DNA from 4 places in the Streptomyces sp. NPDC044044 genome. Region 4 is predicted to be linked to each of the others. Evidence: riboswitches for the same ligand, from Rfam matches in the RefSeq annotation. Region 4 holds a riboswitch; each other region holds the start of a gene.

Region 1 (4,898 bases), on a different contig from region 4:
CGCCGGGTCCGGCGCGTTCACGGGGGACGCGAAGCTCACCGGCAGGGACGGCGACAAGTACTCGCTGAACGGCTCCGCCACGATCCGGGACGGCGTCGAGGGTTCGTACGACGTGACCGTCATCTGCGACGGCCACCCCCACCAGGGCGTGGGCACCGTGCAGGTCGGCCGGCACCAGCAGGAGCCCGTCTCGCCGGTCCGCGCGGGCGGCGGCGGCACCGCGCAGCTTGCCGCGCACGCCCAGGAGGCGGGGCCCGGCACCCGGCACGCGGTCATCGGCCTGGTGCTCGCCGGGGTGGCGGCCGTGGCCGTGGCGTTCCGCACCGTCCGCCGGCGTCGCTCCGAGTGACGGGTGGCGGCCGACGTGTCGGGCCATGAGAAGCCGGCGGGGCAGCCGGCCGGGCACGGGCGATTCCTCACCGGGGTCGCCTGGGCGCTGCTGCTCGTGGGGCTCTGGCTGTGGGGCAGCGAGATCACCGACGTACGCGGCGGTGTCTCGGAGCCCACGACCGGTGACGTCGCCGCGGTGGGCCGGCCGTTCGGTGTCGAACTCCCGGACGCGCACAAGCCGTTGGGCGCCGCCAGGCCGCAGCGCGTGGATGTCCCCTCGCTGAAGGTGCGGGCACCCGTGGTCGTCCGCGGGCTCGACCAGGACGGCGCCATCGATCCGCCGCCGTTCGAGGAGGCGGGCTCCGTCGGCTGGTACGGCGGCGGCACGCGCCCCGGCGCCGCGGGCACCTCCCTGTTCGTGGGCCACGTCGACACCGAGACGCGCCCCGCGGTCTTCTACGACCTCAGCGCCATGCGGCCGGGCGAGAAGATCCGGGTGGCCCGCGACGACGGCTCGGTCGCGGAGTTCACCGTGGACGACGTCCAGGTCCTCAGCCGGGACCGCTTCGACGCGAAGAAGGCGTACGGCCCCCACGAGGAGGGCCGCGCCGAACTCCGCCTGATCACGTGCGGCGGCACGTTCGACCGGGCGAGCAAGACGTACTCCGCGAACGTGGTGGTGTCCGCCTACCTCACCGGGGTGGGGCCGTAGGGGTGGCGCCGGGGCGCGAGGGCACTCCCGCCGCGCTCGCGCCCACGGTGGCACCCCTGGCGGCCCCTTCCCGGACGGCCCGCAGGCCAAGGCCTCCGAAGACGGCCGCGAACACGGCCCACAACAGGGCGTGCGAGGCGACCGAGAGGACGCGGAAGTCCCACAGGAGCGTCGCGTCCACCGGGACCGGGTCGGGGTTGTCCGGGAGCAGGAAGAGCGCGGCGAGGACGGCGACCGTCGTGAGGGCCGCCGCGATCTGCCGCACCGGTACGGATCTGGCCGCCAGGCGTACGTACACCTGCCGGGCCAGGAACATGCCGAGGACGCCGATCGCGAGGGAGGCCAGCCACAGCGCCTGGCGCTCGCCGACCGTGCCCGAGTCGCCGACGCCCGGCGGGTTCGCCGGGTAGCGCAGACCGGGCAGCAGGGAGACGGCGAGGAACGCGGCTCCCGCGAAGGCGAGGGCCCGCGGCCACGGGGCCGCGTGCGGGTCGCGGCGGTGCACCAGGGCGTACGCAACGGCGAAGAGGACGCCGATGGCCAGACCGGCGACGACCGCGGAGAGCACGAGCCCCGCGTGCTGGGTGGAGCGCGTGAACAGCTCCTCGTGGTGCTGTGCGGCCTGAGCGGCGCCGTGCGCGTGTTCCTCGGCCGCCGCGCGCTTCTCCTCGGCGCGGATCGCCCGGTCCATCAGCGGCTCGGCGAGGAGCAGGGAGAAGAGACCGGCCGCGAGGCCCGCCGCGCCTCCCGCCACCAGACCCCGGCCGAGCAGGGGCAGGACGGATGAGGACGGGGGAGAGGACGCAGGGGTTGGCATGGCGCCGTGTCCGTCCCCGGTCAGTGGCACGGGGCACCGAAGAGGTGCCTGCCGTCGTGGGCGAACTCGTGGAGGTAGCTGCCGGTCGCGGAGATCAGCGAGCCGTTGTCGAAGAAGACCGCGTAGAGCGCGATCAGCGCGATGAGGACCGCGGCCGATGCGATGAGCCAGTCGCGGGTGTGGACCGTGGCGGCCTGGACCGCCGTGCTCTCGGTGCCCGATGCCGCGGTGTGCAGTGACATGTCGAAGGCCTCCTCTGGGGTTTCCACGCCCCGAAGCAGGAGTACGACGGCTCAGTTCCTGACTTCCGCACGCCAGGCGGGCGTCCGGTCACAGTGGCGGGCCCGCCCCGGAATCGCACCGGGTTCCTGTCAACCATCGCCTCGATGTATGGACTTGTCGCCCGGAGAGTCCCAGTTGGTCATGGATGCTGTCAATGGAACCTGTATCAGGACAACCCGGCCCGGTCGGCGGCCCGCTCCCCCCGGAGCCGTCGACCGGGCTGGTCCTCGACCGCGCGCGCACGAGCTGCGGGAGTAACCCGGCGCCGGCGCGGGAGGTTCGGTGGCCAACCCCGCATGTGCGGGATGGACGATCAGGCCGGGGGCTTGGGCCGTTGTGACGACTCTAGAACGGATGAGCGCTGCAGCCTAGGGGTGGATTGACGCCAAGTCGTGATCCGCTTCCTCTCTGTGATCATCGCAGGTGATGTTGGTTCTCGGGACGGCCGTCAGGAAGGTTCGGACCAACTGCCGCGCAGCGCGGTGTCGTCGAGCGATCCCTTGATCACCTCGGTGGCCACCACCTCCATGACCAGCCGTTCTCTGCGCGCGTACCGCCGCAGGGCGTCGAAGGCCTCGTCGACGCCCGTGTGCCAGCGTTCGGCGAGTATGCCCTTGGCCTGTTCAATGCGTATACGGCTGGTCAGGGCGCCCTGGAGCTGTGTGGCGAGGACCCGGTACGCCGTGTAGGCGCGGTGATTGTGCAGACCGACCGCGGCGGCGTCGGCGATCGCCTGCGCCAGACGCAACTCCCCCTCGGCGTGGCGGGTCCGGGGGTTCTCCGGCACGAAGATGTTCAGCGCGCCGAGCAGCGTCTCGCGCTGCCGCAGCGGAACCGCGTAGGTCATCCCGATGCCGCGGCGGCGGGCCAGCGCCGTGAACTCCGGCCAGCGGTCGGCGGGTTCGTCCGCCGTGAGCCGCACGGGCGGCACCGCGACGCCCGTGCCGAGGCTCTCCACGCAGGGCCCACCGCCCTGTTGGGCCCCGAGCAGGTCGAGCGCCAGGTCCCGGGGATGCCCTCCGGCGGCCACCCCCGGCGTGCCGTTGCCGTCGAAGATGACTCCGGCGGCGGTGGCGTCGAGCAGCTCCACGCAGTGTCCTGCCACCCGGCTCAGGTAGCGCTCCGGGTCGAAGTCGTCGTCCAGCGTGTTGGTGGTCTCCACCAGGACTTCGGCCAGCCGTAGTTCAGAGGCGTGATCCCGCATGATCTCCTCCCCATGAGCGCCACCCCGCGCACTGCGCCTACCCCCGGGCGCGGGGCTGTAACAGGTATCCAACAGCTCTCCGCAGCGGACGGGCGGGCCTCGTGAGCCGGGAGTGCGTATGTCAGGATTGAGAATCGGACAGTGCACCCAAGGGGGAGTGGATGTACCACAAAGGCCACGGCCGCGGTCATCGGATCGCGGCCCGGGGGGTGAAGGCTGTGGCGGCGTTTGCGGGGGCTGCGCTGCTGCTGTCGGGGTGCTCCTCCGATGACGGTTCGGGCAACGAGGAGTCGTCGGGGAACCCGGTCGAGCAACAGCCGAAGGGCACCGACCCGTACTGGGTCAACCCGGACGGGAACGCGGCCAAGCAGGTCGCCACGTACGAGAAGGACGGCAAGAAGGACGACGCCGAGCTGATCCGCAAGATCGCCGAACAGCCCGTCGCGGAGTGGATCATCCCGGAGAACGCGGAGGACCAGGCGCGCGGCTTCACCGAGGCCGCGCAGAAGGCCGACCGGGACGCCCTGTTGGTCCTCTACAACATCCCGCACCGCGACTGCGGCCAGTACTCGGGCGGCGGCGCGGCCGACGGCAACGCCTACCGCACCTTCATCGACCAGGTGGCGAAGGGCATCGGTGACCGCAACGCCACGGTCATCCTGGAGCCGGACGCGGTGCTCCACATGGTCGACAACTGCACGCCGGAGGAGTTTCACGAGGAGCGGTACGACCTCCTCAAGGGCGCCATCGAGAAGCTCAAGTCCCTGAAGAACACCAAGGTGTACCTGGACGCGGGCAACGCGGGCTGGAAGAACCCCGACTCGCTCTGGGAGCCCCTGAAGTGGTCGGGCGTCGAGCAGGCCGACGGCTTCTCGGTGAACGTCTCGAACTTCCAGACGACCGAGGCCAGCACGGAGTTCGGCAAGAAGCTGTCGGCGAAGATCGGCAACAAGCCGTTCGTCATCGACACCGCGCGCAACGGCAACGGCGCGTACACCAAGGGCAAGGACACCTGGTGCAACCCGCCGGGCCGCGCGCTGGGCGAGGCGCCCACCACCAAGACCGGTGACCCGCTCGTCGACGCCTACCTCTGGGTCAAGCGGCCCGGTGAGTCCGACGGCACGTGTCGGGGTGGCCCCAAGGCGGGGGCCTGGTGGCCCGAGTACGCGCTGAAGCTGGCGGAGGGCGCCAAGTAGCGTCCCGTCAGGGTCGCGGGGAACGGCGCGAGCAACCACGAAAAAGCCGCAGTCGCGTCTGCTCGGAAACTCAGCAGACGCGACTGCGGCTTTTTCGTGGTTGCTACGGAATGTGGACCCACTGAGCCTTGCTCGGAGTCCCCTGGTCATCCGTCACGAACAGCATGTACCAGCCGGACTCCACCAGGCTCCGCTCCTTGGGGATCGTCACCGTGACGCCGTCCGCCGACTTCTTCAGGTCGAGGGCGACGGACGTCTGGTCGATGTCGGTGACGTGCGTCGAGGCGCTCGGCCTGATCAGGCGGGCCGTCTTGATGGACGAGGCGTGCTGGGTTTTGAAGGTCCCCGAACCGCCCC
Region 2 (4,898 bases), 510 kb from region 4:
CGAAGTCCTCGGCCGCGGTCACCGCTGCGCCTCCGTCAGGCCTCGGGCCACGATGACGCGCATGATCTCGTTGGTTCCTTCCAGGATCTGGTGGACGCGGAGGTCGCGGACGATCTTCTCGATGCCGTACTCGTTCAAGTAGCCGTAGCCTCCGTGGAGTTGAAGGGCGCGATCGGCGACGGAGTAGCCGGTGTCGGTGGCGAAGCGTTTGGCCATCGCGCACAGCTGCGGCGCCTGTGGGTCCCTGCGGTCAAGGGCCTGGGCGGCCTGGTGGACCAGGGCGCGGGCGGCGGCGAGTTCGGTCGCCATGTCGGCGAGGCGGAACTGCAGGCCCTGCGCGTCGAGGAGCCGGGCGCCGAAGGCCTCCCGGTCGGCGAGGTACGACAGGCTCTTGTTGAGGGCGCTGCGGGCGCCACCCAGGGAGCAGGCGGCGATGCCGAGCCTGCCGCCGTTCAGGCCGCTCATGGCGATGCGGAAGCCGTCGCCTGCGGGGCCGATGAGCCGGTCGGCCGGCAGTCGCACGCCGTCCAGGATCACCTGCCGGGTGGGCTGGGCGTTCCAGCCCATCTTCTTCTCGTTGGGGCCGAACGAGAGCCCGGGATCGTCTCGTTCGACGACGAACGCGGAGATCCCACGGGGCCCTTCGCCGTCGGTGCGCGCCATGACGACGTACACCTGCGCGGCTCCCGCACCGGAGATGAACTGCTTGACCCCGCTCAGGACGTAGTCGTCGCCGTCGCGAACGGCCCGGGTGCGCAGGGAACCGGCATCCGATCCGGCGCCCGGTTCCGTGAGGCAGTAGCTGCCGAGATCGTCCATGGAGCACAGGCGGGGCAGCCACCGCGCCCGTTGCTCCTGGTCGCCGTAGGTGTCGATCATCCAGGCGACCATGTTGTGGATGGAGAGGTAGCCCGCGATGGACGGGCAGCCGGAGGCGAGCGCCTCGAAGACGAGGACACCGTCGGCCCGGGTCAGACCGCTGCCGCCCGCGTCCTCCCGTACGTACACGCCGCCGAGCCCGAGCCCGGCCGCCTTGCGCAGTACGTCGAGGGGGAAGTGCTTGTCCTGGTCCCACTGCACGGCGCGGGGGGCCAGATGATCCTCGGCGAAGTCGAGCGTGGTCTCGACGAGGGCCTGCTGGTCCTGTGTGAGCGAGGTGGTGGTCATGGCGCTCATCCCATGGTGGGCAGGGTGAAGCTCGCGCCTTCCCTGGCCCCTGAGGGCCAGCGCGAGGTGACGGTCTTGGTGCGGGTGTAGAAGCGGATGGCGTCCGGGCCGTGCTGGTTGAGGTCGCCGAAGCCGGAGCGCTTCCAGCCCCCGAAGGTGTGGTAGGCGACGGGGACCGGAATGGGGACGTTGACGCCGACCATTCCGGTGTCGACCCGGCGGGTGAAGTCGCGGGCGGTGTCGCCGTCCCTGGTGAAGATCGCGACCCCGTTTCCGTACGGGTGCTCGCTGGGCAGGCGCAGGGCCTGCTCGTAGTCGGCGGCCCGTACGACGCACAGGACGGGGCCGAAGATCTCCTCGCGGTAGACCCGCATCCGGGGACTTACCCGGTCGAAGAGCGACGCGCCCGCGAAGAAGCCGTTCTCGTGGTCCGCCAGGGTGAATTGCCGCCCGTCGACGACGAGTTCGGCGCCTTCGTTGACGCCGATGTCCACGTAGCGACGGACCCGGTCGAGTGCGTCCCTGCTCACCAGCGGGCCGAAGTCGGCTTCGGGGTCGTCGCTGCGGCCGATGCGGAGCGTGCCGATGCGTTCCTTGAGCGCGGCGACCAGCCGGTCGGCGGTCTCCGCGCCGACCGGCACGGCCACCGAGATGGCCATGCAGCGTTCGCCCGCCGAGCCGTATCCGGCGCCGATGAGCGCGTCGACGGCCTGGTCGAGGTCGGCGTCCGGCATGACGATCATGTGGTTCTTGGCACCGCCGAAGCACTGGGCGCGCTTTCCGTGCGCGGCGGCGGTGGCGTAGATGTGCGCGGCGATCGGTGTGGAGCCGACGAAGCCGAGCGCGCCGACCCGGGGGTCCTCCAGGAGGGTGTCGACTGCCTCCTTGCCGCCGTTGACGACGTTCAGGACACCGGGCGGCAGACCGGCCTCAAGGAACAGTTCGGCAAGGCGCAGGGGCACGGACGGGTCGCGTTCGGACGGCTTCAGGATGAACGCGTTGCCGCAGGCGAGAGCGGGCGCGGCCTTCCACAGCGGGATCATCGCGGGGAAGTTGAACGGGGTGATGCCTGCGACCACGCCGATCGGGGAACGCAGCGAGTGCACGTCGATCCCGGTGCCCGCGTTGTCAGTGAACTCGCCCTTGAGCAGATGGGGGATCCCCGCGGCGAACTCCACTACTTCCAGGCCGCGTTGGAGGTCGCCGTGCGCGTCGGCCACGGTCTTGCCGTGCTCGGCGGACAGCATCCGGGCCAGGGAGTCGCGTTCCGCATCGACGAGCTGGAGGAAGCGCAGCAGGACGCGGGCGCGCCGCTGCGGGTTCCAACTGCCCCACTCCCGCTGGGCGGTGACCGCGTCGGCGATCGCCGTCTCGGTGTCGGCGCGGCCCGCGAGCGGTACGCGGGCCTGGACGGTGCCGGTGTTGGGGTCGTACACGTCGCCGAAGAGGCCCGACGTGCCGGCGGTGTGCTTGCCGCCGATGAAGTGGGTGAGTTCACGGACCATGGGTGCCTGCTCTCGTCAGGTGAGATCCGGGGACGGCACGGCGAGCCGCCGGCGGGGCGCACGGGTGGGTGCGCTGCCGGTGCGAGCCGCGGGACAGCGGACGTCGGGACCGTCAGGCGTGGATCGGGACCGCCCGGGGCCGCGAAGTCCTATGAGCGCGTGCCGAGTCGAGTGCGCTCCGCCGGATCACCAGGGTCGTGGGTACGGACCGGTGCCATGCGTGTCTGCTCCATCCTCGTGGACAACACGGAACATTCCGCGGCCGGTATCCTGACTCCCGGATCTGCGCGCGCCGCCCGCCTTCCCGGCAGACCTCGCCAGTGGCGTGTGGATGACAGCACACTCCCCGGTCACAGTGGCGGGACCGTGCCGGATTCACACCGGCTTCCCTGCACCGCGGACCTTGTGCCACGAACATATAGTTGGACGTCCTAGTAAGTCCACCCCCCTAGGCTCACCCACTCGGCCCGCCCCTCGGCACGGCAATCGGTGCGGCCCTCAGCGCGGCCCACCCTTCAGTCGACGCGCGCCGACTCCCCGGCCACGGGGTAGGGCACGAAGGTGCTGCTGTTCTCGTCGATCGCGAGGCGCCGGTCCAGCGGGGGAACCGCCCGCTGGGGGCAGTCGGTGCGCTCGCACAGGCGGCAGCCCATGCCGATGGGCACGGCGGACGAGGCGCTGTCGAGGTCGAGGCCGTCGGAGTAGACGAGCCGTGCGGCGTGCCGGATCTCGCAGCCGAGGCCGATGGCGAACGTCTTGCCGGGCTCGCCCCAGCCGCCGCGGTGCCGGGTGACCGCACGTGCGGTCCACAGGAAACGCTGGCCGTCCGGCATGGAGGCGACCTGGACGTGGATGCGGCCCGGCGCGGCGAACGCCTCGTACACGTTCCACAGCGGGCAGGTGCCGCCCGCGCGGGAGAAGTGGAACGCGGTGGCGGACTGACGCTTCGACATGTTGCCCGCCCGGTCGACCCGGACGAAGGAGAAGGGCACGCCGCGCAGCCGGGAGCGCTGCAGGGTGCTGAGCCGGTGGCAGATCGTCTCGTAGCCGAGGCCGAAGTGGTCGGTCAGCCGCTCGATGTCGTAGCGGAAATCCTCCGCGGCCGCGTGGAAGCGGCGGTAGGGCAGGATCAGCGCGGCCGCGAAGTAGTTGGCGATCCCGATGCGGGCAAGCGGCCAGGCCGCGGTCTCCTGGCCGAAGTCCTCCGATGCGAGGGCGGAGACCTCGTCCGCGTACTCCAGGAGCGCGAGCTGGGTGGCCATCCGGAACGCCTGCTGGCCGGGGCGCAGCCGGTTGGAGAGGTGCAGAACCCGGGCCGTCGGGTCGTAGTGGTGCAGAAGTCGGTCGGCGTCCGCGGCCAGGCGCACCCCATGGCGCTCGGCGAGGCGCGCGGACAGGGCGCGCACGACCTCGCCGGGGCGCACACCGATCTCGGCGGCGAACTGTTCGGCGGCGAGATCGATGTCGTGCAGGTAGTTCTGGCGCCGGTAGAAGAACTCGCGGATCTCCTCGTGCGCGGAACGGGGCTGTGCCGCCGCTGCCGGACCGCGCCCCTCCGCGGCCTCGGAGAGCTGTTCGGTCAGGTGCTGGTTCCGGCGGCCGAGGTCCACCAGGACCGTCGCCACGGCGGGCATGCGCGATGCCAGGTCCGAGAGGTCGGACGCGGACACCCGGCCCGCCGAGACCTCTCCGGTGAGGGCGTCCCGCAGGTCGGCCACCAGACGGCTGGTGTCACGCGCGGAGAAGAAGCCCGGGTCGACGCCGAACGCCTCCGTGAGCCGCAGCAGCACGGGCACGGTCAGCGGCCGGGAGTCGTGTTCCATCTGGTTCAGATAGCTCGGCGAGATGGCCAGGGCACGAGCCAGGTCGGCCTGGCTCATGCGGCGCTCCTCCCGCAGCCGTCGCAGCCGCGCTCCCGCGTACGTCTTGCTCACCCGTGGCTCCTGCCCGTCCGGTCACGATCGTCGGCACTGCCCGTGATGGTAGCCACGCGGACGAGGTCTGCGGGCTTAACAAGATTGGCAGAACGGCGGAGAAAGATGCGCAGAACTTGGCATCTTTCCCTGCTTGATGGCACTGAGTGCCGGTGTCAGAGTCGTACCGCGGCCCGCCGGACTCCGTCGGGCGGATCGGAAACGGGTACGACTCAATGCCCTGACGTCGGTGATCCCGACCCTTCCGCCCGGCTCGGCGACATTGCTCGGATTGCTCAGCACGGAGCCGACG
Region 3 (4,898 bases), on a different contig from region 4:
AGGGCGAGGACGGCGACGCCCACCGTCCAGAGCAGGGTCTGCCGTATGCCGCCCGTGAGGGCTCGCGTCACTTGGCGAGCCCGAACTCGCGCAAGGCGTCGGCGACTTGCTCCACGCCGTCCACCGTGCGGATCGTCGGGTTCATGGCCTGGCCGCTCAGGAGCACGTACCGCTTCTTCTTCACGGCGGTCAGGTTCTTGGTGACCGGGTTGGACTCCAGGAACTCGATCTTCTTCTTCGCGCTCTCGGCCGTCTGCGACTTGCGTGTGAGGTCGCCGATGACCAGGACGTCCGGGTCGCGGTCGGCCACCGTCTCCCAGTTGATCTGGGGCCACTCCTCGCGGGTGTCGTCGAAGACGTTCTTCACGCCCAGTTCGCGGGTGATGATGCCCGGCGCACCGCAGCAGCCCGCCATGTAGGGGGCGTCGGAGTTGGCGAACCAGTAGAGGAGCGACGTGCCGGACGCGTCAGCCTTCTTGACGGTCTTCGTGGCCTTCGCCACCCGGCCCTTGAGCTCCGTGATCAGGCGTTCGCCGCGCTTCTCGACGCCGAAGGCCTTGGCCAGGTCGCGTATCTCGCCGTACACGGTGTCCATGGTCAGCGTCTTGTCGCGGCGGCCGTCGCCGTCGCCGCTGTTGTCCTTGCCCGCGCAGTCGGAGGGCGAGACATAGGCGGGTACGCCGAGTTCGGCGAACTTGGCGCGGTCGGCGACGCCGCCCTTGCTGACCGTCGCCAGGAAGGACGCGGTGACGAAGTCCGGTTCCTCGGCGAGGACCTTCTCGAAGGAGGGGTAGCTGTCGGCGAGCCGCTCGACCTTGGCGTTGTCCTTCTCCAGGCCCTTGAGGACCGGGTCCGTCCAGGTGCCGGTGCCGGCCATGCGGTCGGCGAGGCCGAGTGAGAGCAGGATCTCGGTGGAGCCCTGGTCGAGGGAGACCGCCCGCCGCGGCGGGGCCTTGATCTCCGCCTTCTTGCCGCAGGAGGTGAGGGTGACCGGGTACCCCTCGGCCTTCTTTCCCGAGGGGCCCGATGAGCCGCCCGACGAGCCGCAGGCGCTCAGGGTGACGGTCAGGGCTGCGGCGAGAATGCCGGATATACGTACACGACGGGCTGTGGAGGACACACGATCCCTTGAGTCTCACGGCTCATACGCGGAGCCTGGCCTGCTTCGTCACCTCCGCCGCTCGGTGCGCGGGCGAAGGTGCCAGCAGGTCTTCGGACTCGGGGATCGGCCGGGCGGGGCGCCTTCCCAGGCGTCCGTGGACGCCCAGTGGCCGTGGCCCCGCCCGTTCCCCCTCACCGCTGCGCGTCAGTTCCGGATTCGCACCGGATTCCCTGGCCCTGGTGTGGGTTGACTGGCGTCCGCAAGCTATCACGCGAGGTCAGGCCGATTTGTCGGGCCTCGGCGCCCCGCGGTACGTGCCGAAGGACCACTTGTTGCCCTCGGGGTCGGCGATCGCGAACTCCCTGCTGCCGTACGGCTGGTCCTCGATCTCACGGATGATCTCGACGCCCGCGGCGCTGAGCCGCTGGTAGAGGTCGTCCACGCGGTCGGTGACGACGTACGCGCCGAAGGTGCCCGGCTTCAGGCACCAGGCCTCGGACTTCTCGTCGTACGAGCCGAGCATGATCGCACCGCCCTCGGGCCAGTCGAGCTCGGCGTGGGCCACGCGGTCGCCGTCCTCGTAGACGGCGGTGCGCAGGAAGCCGACCGTGCCGACCAGGAAGTCGATCAGGGCGGGGGCGTCGTGGGCCTGGAGCGTGGGCCAGACGGCGGGGGCGCGCCCGGCGGAGGTGGACGGGGGCTGCTGCTTCTCGGTGGTGTTCATGGGTCCTACTCTTCGCCCACGCCATAGCTCCCGGCTTGGATATTCCGGCACTCTTCGGCCAGCCAGCCGCTGGGGCTCACCCCGGTGTACTGCCGGAAGTCCCGCACCAGGTGGGAGTGGTCGTAATAGCCGCAGTCGGCGGCGACGCGGGCCAGATCGGGGGCGGCTCCAGCGGCCACGGAGCGTGCGACGGCGCCGCGTGCGCGCTGGAAGCGCATCAGGCGGCCCGCCTGCTTGGGGCTCAGGCCCGTCTCCGCGCGAAAGAGCGTGGTGAGGCGGCGTTCGCTGAGCGCGACATGCCGGGACAGACCGCGCAGGGTGCCCACGCCCTGGTGCCGGGCCAGCCAGGCCCAGGCCTCCGCGACCTCGGGGCGTACGGATCCTGCGGTGTCCTGTGCGGCCACGCGCTGCCTCAAGTAGGCGGACAGGGAGGCGAATCGCTCCTCCCAGCCGCCCTGCTCGCACAGCAGCTCCCGTACGTCGGCGGCGCGGCGCCCCATCACGTCGGCGCCGGACGTCACCAGGTCGTCGGCCAGTTCCGCCGCCGGTACGCCGAACAGTGCGCGGGCGGCGAGCGGGTGCACGGCGAGCTGGATGCCCGCCTCGTGCTCGGGCCGCACCACGTACGCCGGGGACTGGTGCAGGCCGCCGACGACGATGTCGGTGCGGGACGCGTCGGGGCCGCCCGCCTGCTCGGGGCTCTCGCCGGTCACGACGGGGCCGTCCAGGGAGAAGATCAGCGTCAGATACGGGGACGGCAGGCCGCGGTGGAATCCGGGGTGCTCCCCCGCCGTGCGGTAGCCGACGGCGGACACCACCATGCCGTCGAGCCGCGGAGCGGCCCGCACGAACTCCCGGGAGGCGGTCTCCATGCCTTCCAGTATGCGATGGGCGCGACTCGGGAGCAGGCCCGTACGCCTGACGGGCGTCCGATGCGACTACCCGCGGGCGCGCGTCCCATGCCCGCCGCGTCCGGTGATGTCGATCATGGGAATCCGCCGCCCGACCTCATACGATGACCCGCCGCTCCGGACGGGGCGCAGACCGCTCTCAGGGGGCACGAAATCATGGCAGTAAAGGCAATGGGCAAGCTGGCCGTACTCGGCACGGCGGGCGCGCTCACCGCGGCCGTCCTCGCGGGGACGGCGCTGTGGCCCGGCACGGACGCCACGGCGGCGGACGCCTCCGCCAGGACCGCGAAATCCTCGGCGAAGACCGCGACCGAGCTGGCGCACTGGCCCGAGCCGGTCGCGAAGAAGCTGGGCAAGGTCATCGCGAAGAACGAGGACAAGGGCGCGTACGCCGTCTTCGACGCGGACAACACGACCTACCGCAACGACCTGGAGGAGTCCCTCCTGCCCTTCCTGGAGATGAAGGGGGTGCTGACCCGCAAGTCGATGGACCCGTCGCTGAAGATCATTCCCTTCAAGGACACGGCGAAGCACAAGGAGAGCCTCTACAGCTACTACAACCGGCTCTGCGAGGTCGACGACCAGGTCTGCTACCCGTGGGCCGCGCAGATCTTCTCCGGTTTCACGCTGAAGCAGCTCAAGGGGTACGTCGACGAGCTCCTGGCCCACGACAAGCCCATCCCGGCCGAGTACTACGAGGACGGGAAGCTGACGAAGACCGAGGTCAAGACCCCCGAGTTCTTCACCGGCATGCAGGAGCTCTACAAGTCGCTGCGGGCGCACGGCATCGAGGTCTACGTCGTCAGCGCGGCCAGCGAGGACCTGGTCCGGATGGTCCTGTCCGACCCCAAGTACGGCTACGACGTGAAGCCCGAGAACGTCATCGGCGTCGGCCTGCAGCTCAAGGACCGCAAGACCGGCGAGGTCACCAGCTCCCGCAAGGAGATCGCGGAGGGCCGCTTCGACGAGAAGAAGCTCGCGGTGCGTGAGCTGACGCCGAACCTGTGGGCGCCGATGACCTGGTTCCAGGGCAAGCCCGCGGCCATCAACACGTACATCGACGAGTGGAAGAAGCCGGTCCTGGTGGCGGGCGACACCCCGGCGAGCGACGGCCCGATGCTGTTCCACTCGGCGGACGTGGAGCACGGCGGGGCGCGGGTCTGGGTCAACCGCAAGGACGACTACATGAAGCAGCTGGACGGGATGAAGAAGAAGAACGCCGACCGGCAGCGGGAGCTGGGCCAGAAGGTGACCGCCGACAAGCGGTGGCTGACGGTGGTCCCGGACGAGATCCGCTAGCCCTCCGGGCCGGCCGTCCAGTCGTCCCAGGTCCGTCCGAGCCGCTTCCGCCGGGTGCCGCGCGCGCCCGGCGGAAGCGTCGTGCCGGGCGGTACCGGCGCGTCACTCCCGCAGCGCGGCGAAGGCGTCCGCCGTCCCGGTGCGGTCGGCGCCGTCCGCCAGGAGGGCGTGCAGGAGGAGTCTGGCCTTGGGGGCGTCCAGGGGGCCCGCGGAGATCAGGCCGCGCCCGAGCAGGTCGTACTCGGAGCCGGGGCCTCGGTAGGTGTGGCCGAGGATCGGGCCCGCGCCGGTGCGCGATGCGAGGACCACGGGGATGCGGGCGGTGAGGGCGGCCAGGGGTTCGACCAGCCAGGTCGGTACGTGGCCCGCGCCGAAGGCGGCGACGACCAGGCCGTCGAAGCGGTGGTCCACGGCTTCGAGGAGTTCGCCGCGGTCGCCCATGGAGAGCGTGAGGAGGGCGACGCGCCCGGGCGCGCCCAGGCGCAGGGGCCGTTGGACGGTGGGGCGCGTGGGGCGGAGGTGGATGCGGGGCGTGCCTTCGGTGACCGTGCCGAGGGGGCCCGCGCCGGGGGACGCGAACGTCGCCGTGGAGGTGGTGTGCGTCTTGCGTACGTGGCGTGCGGCGTGGACCTCGTCCGCGATGACGGTGAGGACGCCCAGACCGGCGCAGGCCGGGTCGGCGGCGACGGCGATCGCCGCGGCGAGGTTCGCGGGGCCGTCGGCGCCCGGCAGGTCGGGGCGGCGCATGGCGCCGGTCACGGCGATCGGGGCGCGGGGGCGCGCGGTGCAGGTGAGGTCCAGGAGGAACGCGGTCTCCTCCAGGGTGTCGGTGCCCTGGACCACGACCACGCCGTGGCCTGCG
Region 4 (4,898 bases):
CAGGGCGTCCTTGGACTCCATGGCGCCGACGAAGCCGACGGGCACACCGATGACGGCGGCGGGGCGCGGCGCGCCCTCCTCGATCATTTCGAGCAGGCGGAACAGGGCGGTGGGCGCGTTGCCGACGGCTATGACCGCGCCTTCCATGCGATCGCGCCACAGTTCCAGGGCGGCGGCGCTGCGGGTGGTGCCGAGCTCGGCCGCCAGATCGGGCACCGCCGGGTCGGACAGCGTGCACACCACGTCATTGTCGGCGGGCAGCCGCTTGCGGGTGACGCCGCTTGCGACCATCGCCACGTCGCACAGGATGGGGGCGCCCGCGCGCAGGGCCTCGCGGGCCCTGGCCACCACGTCCGGGGTGAAAGCGAGGTCGCGTACGAGGTCGACCATGCCGCAGGCGTGGATCATGCGGACCGCGACCTGGCTCACGTCGGCGGGCAGGCCCGACAGATCCGCCTCCGCGCGGATCGTGGCGAAGGACTGGCGGTAGATCGCCGGTCCGTCCTTCTCGTACTGGTGCACAGTGCGTTCGCTCTCTTGATAGGGCAGGGAACAGTCGGGTGTTGCTGGGTTGATCATGTGTTCATGTGTGGTCAGCGGCGGTACGCGGCCACGGCGGCGGCGAGTGCGCCCGGACTGCCGGGGACGGTCGCCGGCGTGTCCCGTTTCTCGCCGCGTACGCGGGAGATCTGATGTCCGTCGGGAGTGGCGACGACGTCGATCCACTCCCCGTGCGGATGTCCGCACCGGCGTTCGCACCCGGACCAGTAGATGGGCAGCGCCCCGACGGGGCCCGACGCGGCCTTCGCCGTGGCGCGTACGTCGTCCAGAGCCTTGGCGCAGCCGGGCCTGCCGATGCAGGCCCCCACTCCGGTCCAGGGCGATTCGGGTCCGGTGACGAGACCGCTGGCCCCCAGTTCCTCCAGGAGTTGCGGGGCCCGTGTCCGCTCGACTTCCGGCAGGACGACTCCGCGCCAAGGGGTCAGCCGCAGCTCGCCGCTGCCGTGACGGCGGGCGGTGTCCGTCAGGGTCAGCCACTGGGGGGCGCTGACGGATCCCAGGGGCAGGCCGAGGGAGAGCGCGACCGTCCGGTGCGGGCCGGACACGACGCCGAGGGCGGGACCGCCCGCATCCTGGGGGAGGGGCGCGGTGGTGAGGGTGGCGCCGAGCCCGGCCTGTCGCAGGCGGTGCAGGACCGCGTCGATGAGCGGGGCGATGCCGCCGGGCAGATCGGTCACCCGCCAGGCGCTCGCGTCGGGCGCCTGCTCCAGGAAGGTCTGCGCCGCGATGAGCGCGGCCCGCGGCGCCTGCGCGGACGCGATCAGGACGGCGTCGTGCGCCGGGCCGATCCGCAGCAGCGCCTGGTCCCCGCCCCGCGCCGTCAGGGTCACGTCGCCGCCGAGCGCCGCCACGTCCCCGCGGCCGTCGTCGAGGGCGAAAAGGAACCGGCCGGACAGGTCGGCGGCCCGGTCGCAGGCGCACAGCAGCTCGTCCAGGGCGGAAAGCCACGGGCGGATGTCCGCCTCGCCCCGGCCGTCGAGTCCCGCGAGCGGTGAGGCCACGACATTGCGTACCCGCTCATGGCGTTCGGAGGGCAAAAGTCCCGATTCGCCCAGCAGGTAAGCCAGTTCACCGCCGCAGTCCGCGGGCAGCCCGCGCAACTGCACATTGCCGCGCGATGTGAGATGCAACTCCCCATCTCCCAGCCGCTCCGCCGCGTCCCGCAGCACGTCGGCCTGCCCCGCGCTCAGCACACCGCCCGGGATGCGGACGCGGGCCAGCGCCCCGTCGTCCGCCCGGTGAAGGCGCAGCGTCCCGGGGCAGGCGTCACCGCGGCCGCGGGCAGACTCGTCTCCCGAGAGCGCGGGCGAGGGGACCGATGGGGGCATGGCGGCGAGCATACCGACCCATCGCAGCAGGTCCGCCTGCCCCCCGGTAGTTGATCGGCCCTTAGTATTCCTGGTGACGGGCCAGCCGGCCCGTCGTCGCCACAGACGGCGACAAGGGGAGGAAGCCCGGTGAGATTCCGGCGCGGTCCCGCCACTGTGAACCCGGTGCGCATGCCGGGTGAGTCAGGAACTCCCTTCCCCGAGCTCTCGTCCGCTCGAGCAGGGGAGACGCCATCGACACCACCCGGGGCGTGGACACCCCGAGGAAGGCCCGACGCCGCATGATCCTGCTCCTGTCGACGTCCGACACCGACCTGCTCAGCGCCCGCGCCGCCGCCGGCCCGGTCGACTACCGCTTCGCGAACCCCTCACGGCTCCCGCTCGAGGACCTTCCGCAGCTCCTGGACGGCGCCGATCTGGTCGTCGTACGCCTCCTCGGCGGCGTGCGCGCCTGGCAGGAGGGTCTCGACCAAGTCGTGGCGACCGGACGCCCCGTGGTCGTCCTCACCGGCGAACAGGCCCCCGACGCCCAGCTGATGGCCGCGTCGACCGTGCCCATCGGCATCGCCGCCGAGGCCCACGCCTACCTGGCCCACGGCGGCCCCGACAACCTGGAGCAGCTGGCCCGGTTCCTCTCGGACACCGTCCTGCTCACCGGCCACGGCTTCGAACCACCCGCCCCCGCGCCCTCGTGGGGCCCGCTGGAGCGCACCGCCCGTCAGGTCGAGGGACCGACCGTCGCGGTGCTCTACTACCGCGCCCACCACATGAGCGGCAACACCGCCTTCGTCGAGAGCCTGTGCCGCGCGGTCGAGGACGCCGGAGCGCGCCCGCTGCCGCTGTACGTCGCCTCGCTGCGTACCCCCGAGCCCGAACTCATCGACGAGCTGCGCGCCGCCGACGCGATCGTGACCACGGTCCTCGCGGCGGGCGGCACCCGGCCCGCCGAAGCGTCGGCGGGCGGCGACGACGAGTCCTGGGACGCCGGAGCCCTCAGCGGCCTCGATGTCCCCATCCTCCAGGCGCTGTGCCTCACCAGCTCGCGCACCGACTGGGAGGACAATGACGAGGGCGTGTCGCCGCTCGATGCCGCCAGCCAGATCGCGGTCCCCGAGTTCGACGGCCGCCTGATCACGGTGCCGTTCTCCTTCAAGGAGATCGACGAGGACGGTCTGCCCGCGTACGTGGCCGACGCCGAGCGCGCGGCCCGCGTGGCCGGCATCGCCGTGCGGCACGCGCGTCTTCGCCACATCCCGGCCGCCGACAAGCGCATCGCGCTGGTCCTGTCCGCCTACCCGACCAAGCACTCGCGGATCGGCAACGCGGTCGGCCTCGACACCCCCGCGAGCGCCGTCGCCCTGCTGCGCCGACTCCGCGAAGAGGGCTACGACTTCGGTACGGAGGAAGTGCCCGGCCTGGCCTCCGGCGACGGCGACGAGCTGATCTACGCCCTGATCGAGGCGGGCGGCCACGACCAGGAGTGGCTCACCGAGGAGCAGCTGGCCCGCAACCCCGTCCGCATCCCGGCGGCCGACTACCGCCGCTGGTACGCCACGCTCCCCGCCGAGCTGCGCGAGTCCGTGGAGCAGCACTGGGGCCCGGCCCCCGGCGAGATGTTCGTGGACCGGTCGAGCAACCCGGAGGGCGACATCGTCCTGGCCGCCCTGCGCCGCGGCAACCTGCTCATCCTCATCCAGCCGCCGCGCGGCTTCGGCGAGAACCCGATCGCGATCTACCACGACCCCGATCTGCCGCCCTCGCACCACTACTTGGCCGCCTACCGCTGGATCGCCGCATCCGCCGACGACAACGGCTTCGGCGCCGACGCGATGATCCACCTGGGCAAGCACGGCAACCTCGAATGGCTGCCCGGCAAGAACGCGGGCCTGTCCGCCGCCTGCGGCCCCGACGCGGCCCTGGGCGATCTGCCCCTGATCTACCCGTTCCTGGTCAACGACCCGGGGGAGGGGACGCAGGCCAAGCGGCGCGTCCACGCCACCCTCGTGGACCATCTCGTACCGCCGATGGCCCGTGCCGACAGCTACGGCGACATCGCCCGCCTCGAACAACTCCTGGACGAGCACGCCCAGATCGCCTCGATGGACCCGGCGAAGCTGCCGGCGATCCGCGCCCAGATCTGGACCCTGATCCAGGCCGCCAAGCTCGACCACGACCTGGGGCTCGAAGACCGACCCGAGGACGAGGGCTTCGACGAGTTCATCATGCATCTCGACGGCTGGCTCTGTGAGATCAAGGACGTCCAGATCCGCGACGGCCTGCACGTCCTGGGCGGCGCCCCGGCCGGTGCCGACCGCGTCAACCTGGTCCTCGCGATCCTGCGTGCCCGTCAGATCTGGGGCGGTACGGCGTCGCTTCCCGGCCTGCGCGAGGCGCTTGGCCTCGACGAGTCGGCGGCCACCCGCACCGCCGCCGACGAGGTCGAGGAGAAGGCCCGCGCCCTGGTCCAGGCGATGGACGACGCCGACTGGGCCCTGGATGCCGTGGCGCGGGTGGCCGACGGGCACCCGCAGTCCGTCGCCGACATCCTCGGCTTCGCCGCCCGCGAGGTCGTACCGCGTCTCGCCGCCACGACCGACGAACTGGACCACGCCGTCCACGCGTTGAAGGGCGGCTTCGTCCCCGCGGGACCCTCGGGCTCCCCGCTGCGCGGCCTGGTCAACGTCCTGCCGACCGGCCGCAACTTCTACTCGGTCGACCCCAAGGCGGTGCCGTCCCGCCTCGCCTGGGAGACCGGACAGGCCCTGGCCGACTCGCTCCTTGAGCGCTACCGCACCGACAACGGCGACTGGCCGACCTCGGTGGGCCTCTCCCTGTGGGGTACGAGCGCGATGCGCACCGCAGGTGACGACGTCGCCGAAGCGCTCGCCCTCCTCGGCGTCCGCCCGGTCTGGGACGACGCGTCGCGCCGTGTCACGGGCCTGGAGGCCATCCCCGCCGATGAGTTGGGCCGTCCGCGCATCGACGTCACGCTGCGCATCAGCGGTTTCT

Evidence for each region. Region 4 has a riboswitch for cobalamin ahead of cobN (cobaltochelatase subunit CobN). Riboswitches for the same ligand answer to the same signal wherever they lie in the genome.
Region 1: it holds a riboswitch for cobalamin, as region 4 does, so the genes downstream of both, AC07AG_RS18550 (CbtB domain-containing protein) here and cobN (cobaltochelatase subunit CobN) in region 4, are expected to answer to the same signal.
Region 2: it holds a riboswitch for cobalamin, as region 4 does, so the genes downstream of both, AC07AG_RS00800 (CoA-acylating methylmalonate-semialdehyde dehydrogenase) here and cobN (cobaltochelatase subunit CobN) in region 4, are expected to answer to the same signal.
Region 3: it holds a riboswitch for cobalamin, as region 4 does, so the genes downstream of both, AC07AG_RS41810 (ABC transporter substrate-binding protein) here and cobN (cobaltochelatase subunit CobN) in region 4, are expected to answer to the same signal.

Annotation. Positions count from the first base shown of each region.
Region 1 covers NZ_JBWKFG010000004.1:653,996-658,893, reverse strand. Annotated here, with positions in the region: gene AC07AG_RS18565 (hypothetical protein) at 1-349, shown strand, start outside; gene AC07AG_RS18560 (class F sortase) at 365-1,042, shown strand; gene AC07AG_RS18555 (CbtA family protein) at 1,023-1,859, opposite strand; gene AC07AG_RS18550 (CbtB domain-containing protein) at 1,880-2,101, opposite strand; cobalamin riboswitch at 2,133-2,254, opposite strand; gene AC07AG_RS18545 (ANTAR domain-containing protein) at 2,590-3,345, opposite strand; gene AC07AG_RS18540 (glycoside hydrolase family 6 protein) at 3,507-4,541, shown strand; gene glxA (radical copper oxidase GlxA) at 4,645-4,898, opposite strand, start outside.
Region 2 covers NZ_JBWKFG010000001.1:176,185-181,082, reverse strand. Annotated here, with positions in the region: gene AC07AG_RS00810 (enoyl-CoA hydratase/isomerase family protein) at 1-22, opposite strand, end outside; gene AC07AG_RS00805 (acyl-CoA dehydrogenase family protein) at 19-1,167, opposite strand; gene AC07AG_RS00800 (CoA-acylating methylmalonate-semialdehyde dehydrogenase) at 1,173-2,672, opposite strand; cobalamin riboswitch at 2,916-3,086, opposite strand; gene AC07AG_RS00795 (short-chain fatty acyl-CoA regulator family protein) at 3,188-4,606, opposite strand.
Region 3 covers NZ_JBWKFG010000017.1:89,494-94,391, reverse strand. Annotated here, with positions in the region: gene AC07AG_RS41815 (FecCD family ABC transporter permease) at 1-71, opposite strand, end outside; gene AC07AG_RS41810 (ABC transporter substrate-binding protein) at 68-1,120, opposite strand; cobalamin riboswitch at 1,187-1,372, opposite strand; gene AC07AG_RS41805 (VOC family protein) at 1,380-1,826, opposite strand; gene AC07AG_RS41800 (AraC family transcriptional regulator) at 1,832-2,698, opposite strand; gene AC07AG_RS41795 (HAD family hydrolase) at 2,894-4,036, shown strand; gene AC07AG_RS41790 (asparaginase) at 4,139-4,898, opposite strand, start outside.
Region 4 covers NZ_JBWKFG010000001.1:681,317-686,214, forward strand. Annotated here, with positions in the region: gene AC07AG_RS03235 (precorrin-8X methylmutase) at 1-522, opposite strand, end outside; gene cobG (precorrin-3B synthase) at 594-1,901, opposite strand; cobalamin riboswitch at 1,950-2,101, shown strand; gene cobN (cobaltochelatase subunit CobN) at 2,171-4,898, shown strand, end outside.